Regions from separate parts of the Oceanobacillus sp. B139/18 genome, predicted to be linked through region 1. Evidence: riboswitches for the same ligand, from Rfam matches in the RefSeq annotation. Region 1 holds a riboswitch; the other holds the start of a gene.
The links. A riboswitch is a leader RNA that binds a small molecule or an ion and turns the genes downstream of it on or off. The one in region 1 is predicted to bind S-adenosylmethionine.
Positions count from the first base shown of each region.

Region 2: another riboswitch for S-adenosylmethionine. It lies ahead of ACZSMY_RS03200 (methionine biosynthesis PLP-dependent protein); the one in region 1 lies ahead of ACZSMY_RS07090 (5-methyltetrahydropteroyltriglutamate--homocysteine S-methyltransferase).

Region 1 is NZ_JBVFXI010000001.1:1,461,815-1,467,676, reverse strand. It holds gene ACZSMY_RS07105 (MDR family MFS transporter) at 75-1,478, shown strand; gene ACZSMY_RS07100 (Fic family protein) at 1,801-2,142, shown strand; gene ACZSMY_RS07095 (hypothetical protein) at 2,430-2,903, shown strand; SAM riboswitch class I at 3,018-3,120, shown strand; gene ACZSMY_RS07090 (5-methyltetrahydropteroyltriglutamate--homocysteine S-methyltransferase) at 3,217-4,332, shown strand; gene ACZSMY_RS07085 (GNAT family N-acetyltransferase) at 4,842-5,315, shown strand; gene ACZSMY_RS07080 (quinone oxidoreductase family protein) at 5,332-5,862, shown strand, end outside.
Region 2 is NZ_JBVFXI010000001.1:662,362-668,223, forward strand. It holds gene spx (transcriptional regulator Spx) at 305-712, shown strand; gene ACZSMY_RS03200 (methionine biosynthesis PLP-dependent protein) at 883-1,989, opposite strand; SAM riboswitch class I at 2,139-2,243, opposite strand; gene ACZSMY_RS03205 (hypothetical protein) at 2,553-3,455, shown strand; gene ACZSMY_RS03210 (NAD(P)/FAD-dependent oxidoreductase) at 3,767-4,975, shown strand; gene ACZSMY_RS03215 (VanW family protein) at 5,282-5,862, shown strand, end outside.

The DNA.
Region 1 (5,862 bases):
GTTCTCTTTCAAATATGATATTATGTTCTATTGTTGATTAAAAAGTAAATATTTTGTAAGGAAGTTGGTATAAAATGGAAAGCGAAAATACATTTGAAATTAAAAAATATATTCCGCTTTTCGCGGTATTATTATCCGGTGCTTTTGTCACCATATTGAACCAGACGCTGCTAGGGACTGCACTTCCACCCATCATGAAAGATTTGAATTTAAGTGAGAGTACAGCGCAATGGCTACAGTCGGTTTTTATGCTCGTAAATGGGATAATGATTCCAGTTACGGCTTTTTTAATTGATAAATTCACAACACGTAAATTATTTATGACTGCAATGGGATTGTTCACTATCGGCACGTTTATTGCAGCAATTTCACCAAACTTTTCATTGTTATTGGTTGGGCGGATTTTGCAGGCTTCAGGGGCCGGCATTATGATGCCGCTGATGCAGACGATATTATTCCTGACCTTTCCTGTTCATAGAAGAGGTACAGCAATGGGACTGTTTGGACTAGTTATTGCATTCGCGCCGGCGATTGGCCCGAGTCTCTCAGGCTGGCTCGTGGATCAGTTCCCATGGCGCAGTGTATTCTATGTTGTACTGCCGATTGCTATTTTAGATATGATAGCGGCTTACTTCTTATTGAAAAACGTAACAGAGCTGAAGAAACCGAAATTGGATATTTTATCGGTCATCCTTTCTACAGTCGGCTTCGGTGCAATTCTATACGGTTTCAGTGTCGCCGGCGACGCAGGGTGGCTCAGTCTTCAGGTCATTCTTACGATTGTTATCGGCAGCATTTCTCTCTATTGGTTTATTACCAGACAGTTGAACTTGAAAGAACCGCTTCTTGAATTCCGGGTATTCAAACACAGCACATTCACGTTAGCAACGGCGCTTGGAATGCTGGTCTTCGCTGCGATGATTGGGACAAATGTTATTTTGCCGTTATACATGCAGAATATGGTTGGCTTCTCGGCGCTTGAATCTGGGCTTGTCTTGTTGCCCGGTGCGATTATAATGGGATTCTCCAACCCGATTACCGGTTATCTTTTTGATAGATTCGGAGGAAAATGGCTTGCTCGGGGCGGCTTGTTACTGCTAGCCTTGACAACTTTTGCATTCACGAATTTATCTGCGGATACAAGCTTCAACTATCTGGCAACCATGAATGCCATTCGCATGATTTCGATTGCCATGGTAATGATGCCTATGACAACCATGGCATTGAACCAGCTGCCTAACGAATTGATTCCGCACGGGACAGCAATGAATAATACATTCCGCCAAGTAGCTGGCTCGGTTGGTACAGCAGTGCTTGTAACAATCATGTCCACTGCAGCTATACCAGGTGAGGATATCAATGGTATTATTCATGGTGTGAATGTTTCCTTTATCGTAGCAGCAATTATTGCTATCGTTGGATTTATTCTTTCTTTTAAATTAAAAGAAGAGATAAAACCGGGAAATCGTGTCAGCTAAGGCTCTAATATCAAGCTAAATAAAGTACCAGGCATTGTAACAATTGATTATTGTTAGATGTCTGGTACTTTTTTTGATGGAGTATTGAAGAGAGTATTTACATTTATAGTTTCCTTCATAGAATTCTAAGAAAGTTGATCGGACTTGGTATATGGTATAATGGTGGTTAGCATCATTTGGGACGAATAAAATATAATGGAAGAAATTTAAAGATCAGAGAACTCGTTATTTTTTACACTTTAAGAAAGCATAAAGAATTCAAGGAATAAAGTATAAGTGCAACGTTTTTGATGGGGCGAGTAATCGCAGTCCCAACTAAGGCATTCGCGAAAGGCTTGCACTCCAGAGTATAAGGGATTCTAAGAAAGTAAAATACGCTTTCAAGACTCCCCCTTTAGGAAAAGCTTGTCTGCTGCATGCAAAATTTGTAAATATTCATCCTTTTTCTAACGGAAATGGAATAACCTCTAGATTACTTATGAATTTTGAATTGATGAAGTCTGGATTTCCTCCAATTACAATTGAAAAGGACGATAGATTCAAGTATTACGAGGCTTTAGATATTTCTGGAACAGAAGGGGATTATGAACCCTTTCTATTGTTTATAGCCGAGCGAGAGGTGAAAACGTTAGAAAATTATTTAGCTTTTTTAAAAGATTTATAAATAGAACCTTCATTTAGTAGAAGTTTATCGGCACATAGGATGTGATAGGATGGAATTAAATCAAAAAGAAGATGAATTTGCTACGAAAACTACAGCTCAAAATTTGGGGAGCGAATGGCTCTAAACTAACTGAGCGATAAAAAAGTTGTTACTGTCGTTTCAGAAACATGAAAATTTAGGGAAATCTTCAGTTGATATTGTAGTACAGTGAGTTAAAAGAATATATATTCATTAGGATGTAATAGTCCCTTATAATATAGGTATAGACAAGGAGGATTCAATGAATTTTGAATAATAAAAAAATGGATTTTTCTACCCTTGTTGCCAATTTGCTTACTGTTGGTCTAGTAATGGGTAGTATCGCAGTTATTGTAGCCATTCCTATTTTAATAACATATGGTTTATCTAATATTTTAGCAGGCTGGAATCTTATCGAAATACATTTTTTTGATAGTATTTTTATTAATTTTCTTTACTTCGGAGGATTGCTTTTTCTGTCTTACGTGGTGGGGATGCTGTTTGATTTGTTATATATGCTAATCCTTAAAGCAGCGAAAATGAAACAGACAAAGAAAGTAATGCTTTGGAGTTATGTCGTTCAATGGTTGCTTAGTGTTAGTTTTTATAAAATATGTATTGAGCCCCTATTTACGAGGGTTAGTGTATCATGGGAAGGAGCAGCTATTTTATTTTTTTGCTTGTATTTTTCTGCTTTTGTGATCAGTGAAGATTATAAAATTTTTTCCGATAAAAAAAGGTAACGCAATTTTGATTTAAAATCGATCGCAGAAAGATTCCTATATTTTGGGATTCTCCTTGACGAATTCATTGCTTCCATGTAAAGTAAACTGTAATTATTCGTATAATTCCATATATTCTTATCGAGAAAGGTGGAGGGACTGGCCCGCTGAAGCCTTAGCAGCAGACGTTGATTTGTACTGTGCTAATTCCAGAAGCATTTTTGCTTGAAGATAAGAAGAGATTTTATCATATCGAACCTCTTCTATTTTCGGAAGGGGTTTTTTTTAATGGAATATAGAATGAATATAGGAGACAAAGAGGAAGGGGTATTCGATGGCGATATCAGCAGAGACAAAAAATACACGGGCTCCATTCAGAGCAGATCATGTAGGGAGTTTTCTTCGTCCCAAGCGTTTAAAAGAAGCGCGTGCCCAGAGGGCAAAAGGAGAAATCAGTGCAGAACAATTGCGTCAATTGGAAGATGAGGAAATTATCAAACTGGTAGAACAGCAGAAAAAAGCAGGTCTTCAATCGGTGACAGATGGGGAGTTTCGCCGTGCCTGGTGGCATTTTGATTTTCTGGAAGGCTTCGATGGCGTGGAAGGCTATACCGCGGAGCAAGGCTTGCAATTCACTGGTGTGGAAACGAAAAAACGAGGCATTAAGGTAACCGGTAAAATTGGTTTTAGTAATCATTATATGATTGAGCATTATAAATTCCTGCATGGTATTGCCGGGGATGCGGTTGCAAAATTTGCGATTCCGAGTCCGAACATGCTCTTTTTCCGGGCGGATTTTGAAGAAGGAATTTATGAAAATGATGAAGCCATTATTGATGACCTGGTTGCTGCTTATCAAGGGGTGATTCAGGCATTATACGATGAAGGCTGCCGCTACTTACAGTTGGATGATACGTCCTGGGCAACCTTTTTCTCAGAGAAGGGCAGAAATTCGTTGCTTGAAAAAGGAAGAAATCCAGAGAAAACAGCTGAATTATGTGCGAGAGCAATCAATGAATCGATTGCGAACAGACCGGATGATATGCTGGTAACAATGCATATTTGCCGGGGGAATTTCCAATCTACCTATATGTCAAGCGGCGGTTACGAGGCGGTGTCAGAAACGATTTTTGGCGGTTTACAGGTGGATGGTCTTTTCCTGGAGTTTGATGATGACCGCTCGGGCGGATTTGAACCTTTACGCCATGTGAACCGTGATGATTTATTCATTGTGCTGGGTCTTATCACGTCTAAGTTCAGCGAGCTGGAAGATCCGGAGGCTGTTAAAGCAAGAATTACAGAAGCGGCGGGCTATGTACCGTTGAATCAGCTTTGCCTGAGTCCTCAATGCGGGTTTGCTTCCACAGAGGAAGGGAATTTATTGAGTGAGAAACAGCAATGGGAAAAAATCCGGCATGTTGTGCGAATTGCTGAAGATGTGTGGAAATAAGGGATATGAGAAAAAGGAGATTTGGAGAGGTGGGCTTTCCAAATCTCCTTTTTGCCGAACTTTTTGAATACGTACTATGAGTCATTTAGAGAAGATTGTTTTGAATGAAAATACTTTTGAGTTAATAAACCAGTATTGAAAACGGAAGCTAAGGTGATGAACAAAAATAAATTTGCCATTATGTCACTGATTCGATAAGTAAAATTAAAAAGTAAGTAAGTGTTTATGATGAATAATAATGAAACAACTGACGAAAGGATGAATTGATTTTTAAACGATTTGAACAAAAAAACGCTCCTCTCTTTGTCAACCTAATTTAAATTAAGGTTAACATGCGGGCGCGAAAAATTAAATATAAATTCTAAAAAAATTCAAACAAAGAAAGAAATCATTATAATTTTTTGATATATTAGTAATAACAATAAGGATATTCAGCTGTTTGATCATGGGAAATAAAAGAATTTATACGAATGATAGTACATCGTTTCAAATAAAAGGGAGAATGTAGAATGGAAATTCGCAGTTTGCAAAGTTCGGATTATGATGTCCTGATTCCGCAGATAAACGACTGGTGGGGCGGGCGTGATATGGCAGGGATGCTGCCTAAATTATTTTTTCAACATTTTAAGAATACCAGTTTTATCGCAGAAGAAGATGACGAGATGGTAGGTTTTTTAATTGGATTTTTATCACAGGATCAGTCAGATGAAGCATATATCCATTTTGTAGGTGTACACCCGGATTACAGAAAGAAAGACATTGGAAAAACACTTTATGAGAAATTTTTCACCAAAGTTAAAATGTCTGATCGGAAAATCATCCGCTCCATCACTTCTCCCGTGAATAAAACGTCGATTGCGTTTCATCAAAAAATGGGCTTTGTGTTGGAGCGAGGAGACAAAACAGTAGATGGTGCAGCAGTAAAAGCAAATTATGATGGGTTTGGCAATGATCGCGTTCTGTTTAAGAAAGAGCTGACATAAAAAGGGAGGAAATAAGATGAAAGCGGTTATAATGAATGAATTTGGCGGATCAGATGTGCTGCAATTCAAAGAAATACCAAAGTCGGAACCTCAAACCGATGAAATTTTAATTAAAGTGATTTATACCAGCGTGAATTATGCTGATATTAAGAATAGAACCGGCAACAAAGCGAAGGCAAATTTCCCGATGATTTTAGGATTAGATGCCGCTGGAGTAGTCGAGAAGGTTGGAGCATCTGTAGAAAGCGTCAAGCCTGGTGACCGGGTTATATGCTTTCCAAAAGGGGGCGCCTATGCGGAATATGTCCTGGCCTCGGAGTTACTTACTTTTAAAATTCCAGATGAATTAGATTTTAAAATGGCTGCAGCATGCCCGACTGTCGGCTTTTTATCTTATAAATTAACATATGATTTAGCACAAATAACTCCAGATGATACGGTTTTAGTCCATTCGTCGGCCGGTGGAGTCGGTTCAACGATTATTCAGATGGCCAAATTGCTCGGAGCCAAACGAATTATTGGTACGGTCAGCAGCCTTGAAAAAAGC
Region 2 (5,862 bases), 800 kb from region 1:
TGGGGGGGTTCATTATTTGATTTAAGCTGTTATTAAACAGAAGTTTAAGGGCGTATTGTGGAATCGTGAAGCCGGGGAAGCATATTTATAGAGCGAAGGAATAATAGCAGCAAGCTTTATTTCGATGAATTAAGCTTCATTTCATGTTTTTTTTATGACCTTACCATAGTTTTACCACATTTCCATGCTAAAGTGAAACTAAGATAGAAAAAATGGAATGAAGAAGCAGAAATGTTTTACTTTCATTTCATCATAATCACTTTGAATCTTGTAATGAATATGTCAAATAATAAGGAGAATGAATATGACAGTGCATATTTACGGAGTATCTTGCTCATCTACAAGAAAAGCGAGACAATGGTTTCGCAAAAATGGAATTGCTTATAAGGAACGAAATATTTTACATCAACCATTGACAATTGACGAACTAAAGAATATTTTACAAATGACTGTGGAAGGCACGGATGAGATACTTTCAACCCGTTCTAAAATTTTTAAAGAATTGAATTTGAATGTAGAGGATTTGTCTCTGCAAACTTTATTGAAATTAATTCACAAATACCCAAGACTGCTGAAAAGTCCAATTTTGGTGGATGAAAAAAGATTCCAAGTTGGGTACCATGAGGAAGATATTCGTCAATTCTTACCTCGTAAAACGAGACAGCTGCAATGGTTACAATGGAAAGTGGATTTAGGTTTAATAAAAGGGTAACGAACCTTAAATGAACCTTAAATTATGGAAGCATACGATGAAATGGCTGTATGCTTCCATATGTTGAATGTTGAGCAAATTAAATAATATGTAAGGAAGAATATAATTTCATCTTTACTCTAAAAAAGAGGCAGCTTTAAAATGAGCTGCCTCTTTTTTGGGGTATTGTTTTAAATTTTACTGACAACCTGCAGCGCCTGCTCAATATCTGCTATTAAATCCTCCGCATCTTCAATTCCTACAGAGAAACGAAGAAGGTCATCACCGATTCCTCTGTTATCTCTTTCTTCCTCCGGCATATCGGCATGTGTTTGTGTTGTAGGATAGGTAATAAAGCTTTCTACACCGCCCAGACTTTCGGCAAATACAATTAAGTTGAGGTTAGCTAAGAAAGAACGCACCTGGTCGGCATCTTCTAAACAAAATGAAAGCATGCCGCCTTTATTTGGATAATAAACCTGTCCAATTGACGAGTGGTCTCGCAGGTAAGCAGCAATTTCTTGTGCGTTTTCCTCGTGACGCTGCATACGCAATGCAAGTGTTTTTAACCCGCGGACAAGCAGCCAGCTGTCTGAAGCAGATAATGTTGCTCCTGACGCATTATGCATTTCAAATAATTTTTCGGAAAGGTCAGGACTTTTGGTTACGACCAGACCGGCTAAAACATCATTATGGCCGCCGATATATTTTGTCGCACTATGCACTACAATATCCGCACCAAGCGTAATTGGCTGCTGGAGATAAGGTGTTAAAAATGTATTATCAACAATAAGCAGCAGGTTATGCTTTTTAGCCAGCTCCGCATACTTTTCAATATCCACCTCCTGAAGTAACGGGTTCGTCGGTGTTTCTAAAAAGATAGCCTTTGTATTTTCGTTAATACATCGTTCTGTTTCCGTGATATTTTGACAGACATCATAGGTCACGGAAATATTATAAGCTTTTTCAAAATGATTAAAAATACGGTAAGTTCCTCCGTAGATATCTTTTGTCGCGATAAGGTGATCGCCCATACGAAACAGGGAGGAGAGAACTAATTGAATAGCTGCCATTCCTGAGCTGCAGGCGAAAGCAGCATCTCCTTCTTCCAGCTTTGCGAAACCTTCCTCTAAAACAGATCTGGTCGGATTCTTGGTACGCGTATAATCATAACCTGTGGAATGGCCAATTCCCTGGTGCTGATAAGCTGTTGACATGTAAATAGGCGGATTTATAGCCCCTGTCCGTTCGTCCGTTTTATTACCTAACTGTACTAATGCTGTTTCTATTTTTCTCATTTTCCTTCAGCCTCCTCAATCCAGAAACATGAATTCGCTTATCTTTCGCGAATATGCTGTTTTCTTATGATTTTCCCATGTGAAATCAATAAAAAACCCTTCTTATTCCAGAGATGAGATAAGAAGGGTATGATATCGTGATGATACATATCTTATCTTTAAAGGGGAGTTCCCTTCTGGAATTAGCACCTTGCTAGAAGCAGCTGGTTGCTGAGACATCGTCGGGCCAGTCCCTCCGTCTCTCTGGATAAGAATTGGAATTTTATTAAATTATAATTACGTTAACTTTACAAGAGCGAGGAAAAAAAATCAAGTCTTGATTTTTTTAAAAATGAAAAAGCCGGCAACACTGGCTTAGAGGCTGTGTATAGAAAGAAGAAGCTTGAAAAAAACGAAAAGTATTTGAAAAGGACTCCGATGACGATTACAATGGTAGTGTAGTGAACGTATTGTTGAATGGTTATAAAATGGACAATTACTCTGAATGAGTTGGATATGTCTGATAATAAAAAGGGTGAAATAATAAATATCCGAATGAAACTATTTAAAAAGGAAGAAGATATATGCGCAAAAAAAAGCTATTATGGGTAAACATTTCTATGTTAGCAGGTTGTATTATCATCATTGGCATGGGGATTTATAAGGATAACCGCTCTGTAGAATATTCAATGGAAGTGAGTACAGAAGACGGAACTGGACAAACTGGAGAAAGCGTAGAGATTTTTACAACCTCCTGGAATAATCGGTTATTAGGAGACAATGAACAAATTTATCAAACAGCTAATTTAGATTATCGCAACATACTTCAGCAGGAAGACAATGAAATAGAAGTGCAGGAAGAGCGTACTGTGACTCAAGGTACCGAAACAGAGGAAGAAACATACACAAATCCAGAAACAGAGGTGCAGGAAGAAGATTATATAGCTTCTGAGGAAGCATCATCTAATCAAATAACAAATGATGAGCCAGCTGACAGTGAACAAAGCAGTAACGCTTCAAATAAGGAAAACGCAGCTGGTGAAAATAATGAGAATACAGAAAGCCGAGAATCAGAATCGAATAATACGCAACGTTCCACAGCTTCTGTACATCAGAATCAATCTGAAAAAAATAGCCGCTTTTCTGATTCCAATAATTCTGGAGCTGAAACTGAGGCGCCCGGCACAAATGACAGGAATGAAGAGAATTCAGAGAAAGAAGATTCAAAAGATAAATCGGATCAACCGCCGAAACAGCCGGAAGAGGAAGAAAATGGCAACGATGATAATGCAAACAACAAGGAACCCGATTCTGAAGATGTAGAGAGTGAAGAGCCGGAATCAGAGGAAGGAAATCCTGAAGAAGAAGAAAATAATGGAGAGCATGAGACTGAAGAAGAGGGAGAAAACTCAGACTCAGAAACAGATAAAGGTTCTGAAGAGCACAAAGGTTCTGAGGTCGATACTGCATCCATCTATGCTGATTAAATTACGAAAGAAAGCAGCTGTTTCATAATTAAATTAATAAGGTAAAATAAAACTGCGAATTTGCTGTAGCCTGGCGAATTTGCAGTTTTTTAATATTAAAATCTCAACTTTCGCACCTATTAATAAGCATATATATCATGCGGGTTCTTTGATAAAACAAGTTTCGCTAAGTTTTCTAAAGAAATTATAATGAAAATTAGCCTAATCCCGCAAAATTTGATATTATAATAGATGCAGTGACTATTAAACGTGATAGTTCGAAATTACATTACATTTTATTTGTGGAAGATAGAAAGGATGGAAGATGAATTATGAGTAAACCAAAAGTAGTCGTTCTTGGTGCAGGCTATGCTGGATTAGTTGCAACAAGACGTTTAACTCAACAGCTGTCTCCTGAAGAAGCTGAGATTGTGTTAATCAACAAACATAATTACCATTATGAAAGTACATGGTTACATGAAGTAGCAGCGGGTACGATTACCCCGAATCAGGCACGTTTTATGCTAACAGATGTAGTTAACCCTAAGCGTGTACGTTTAATTTACGATACCGTTACGGAAGTGAAGCGTGAGGAAAAACGCGTTGTTCTTGAAAACAGCGAAGTGGCTTATGACTATCTTGTATTTGCACTTGGATTTGTATCCAACTCATTTGGCATTCCGGGTATGGAAGAGAATGCTTATGCAATCACAGATATTGATTCCAGCCGATTAATTGCAGAGCACATTGAATATCAGTTTGCTCAGTATTCTTCAAGCGAAGAAAAACGTGACGAGCAGCTTACCATCGTTGTCGGCGGCGGCGGATTCACAGGGATTGAATTTGTTGGTGAGCTTGCAGACAAAGTACCTGAGCTATGTAAAAAATACGATATCGATCGCAGCAAAGCAAAAATTATTAACGTAGAGGCAATGCCATCTATTTTACCTATGTTTGATGAAGATTTAGTTTCTTACGGAAAACAGTCCTTAGAAAATCGTGGCGTAGAATTCCGTATTGGTACTGCCATCAAAGAATGTACAGAAGACGGATTTGTTGTCGGCGAAGATAACGAATTAATCAAAGCTGGTACAGTTGTATGGACAGGCGGCGTAATGGGTAACCCGGTATTGGCTGAATCCGGATTTGAATTATTCAAAGGAAAAGTAAATGTTGGATTAGATTTACGTCCAGAAGGAGAAGAAAATATCTTTATCCTTGGAGACTGCTCATGGACAATGGATCCGGAAACTGGAAAACCATTCCCTCCAACTGGTCAGCTGGCTGTACAAGAAGGCGCGAAAGCAGCAGATAACATTGTTGCATTGATTCGTGATGAAGTGATTACTGACTTTGTTTTCTCTAACAAAGGAACAGTTGCATCTCTTGGCTTATCTGATGGTATCGGAAACGTGCTTGATGGTAAAAAACTAAGCGGTAAAGCAGCGGCAGCAATGAAAAAAGTTGTTGATGACCGTTCTCTATTCTTAGTCGGCGGTGCTAAAACATTACTTAAAAAAGGTAAATTCCGTCCATTCTAATAACCAAATAACATTCGAATTGAAGTTGTATTTGATAAATTACTCCACAGGAGGTAAGCGATATGAAGAATTTATTATGTTACGTTCTACTTGCTCTGACAGCCCTGGTAGGCTACCGTGTTGCAAGTGAATATTTAGAAGACAACAGGGACTTTAGATAAGCTTTTAAAAATTGCCGGGATAATCTCCCGGCAATTTTTTTGCTTTTTAACAAGGAATACTCTCCACCGCGTAACAGTAAATCCTAGCTTATTCACTGTATAGAAATAAAGCATCCCAAACATACTAAGTCTTAAGGGGTGTGTCATGATGCGAACGATTTTACTTTTATTGCTATTTTTATTTCTTATATTTCCTCATACAACGAATGCTGCTGTTATGGAACTTTATGATGAACAGGATGATTCTTGGCTTATCGATTTAAAGCCGTATATATTTGAAATGGATGAAGCGTTATTGGATTGGAATGAGATTCAAGGGTTAACAAAATATATGCAGGAGCAGGTCTATAAAAAACCGGAAAATGCTTATATAGATAAAAATGGAGAAATTATCAAAGAAAAACAAGGATTTACCCTGGACGTAAACCAATTTCATACTCTGATTAACGAAGCTTATTATGGCGGGGCAGGGAAAAACCGGCTACAAGTACCAAAACAAATGATTCCGGCACGCGTGAATGAAGACCTTTTAAAAGAATTAAAGGAGAAAGAGTTAAATCGTTTTACGACAAGGTTTAAAAAAGGGAATACTGAAAGAACACGCAATATTGAATTGGCTGCAGATGCAATCAATAATACAGTGATCTTTCCCGGTGAGCATTTTTCCTTTAATGAAATCGTGGGAGAGCGGACAAGAGAAAGAGGTTACCTGCCGGCTCCGGTAAT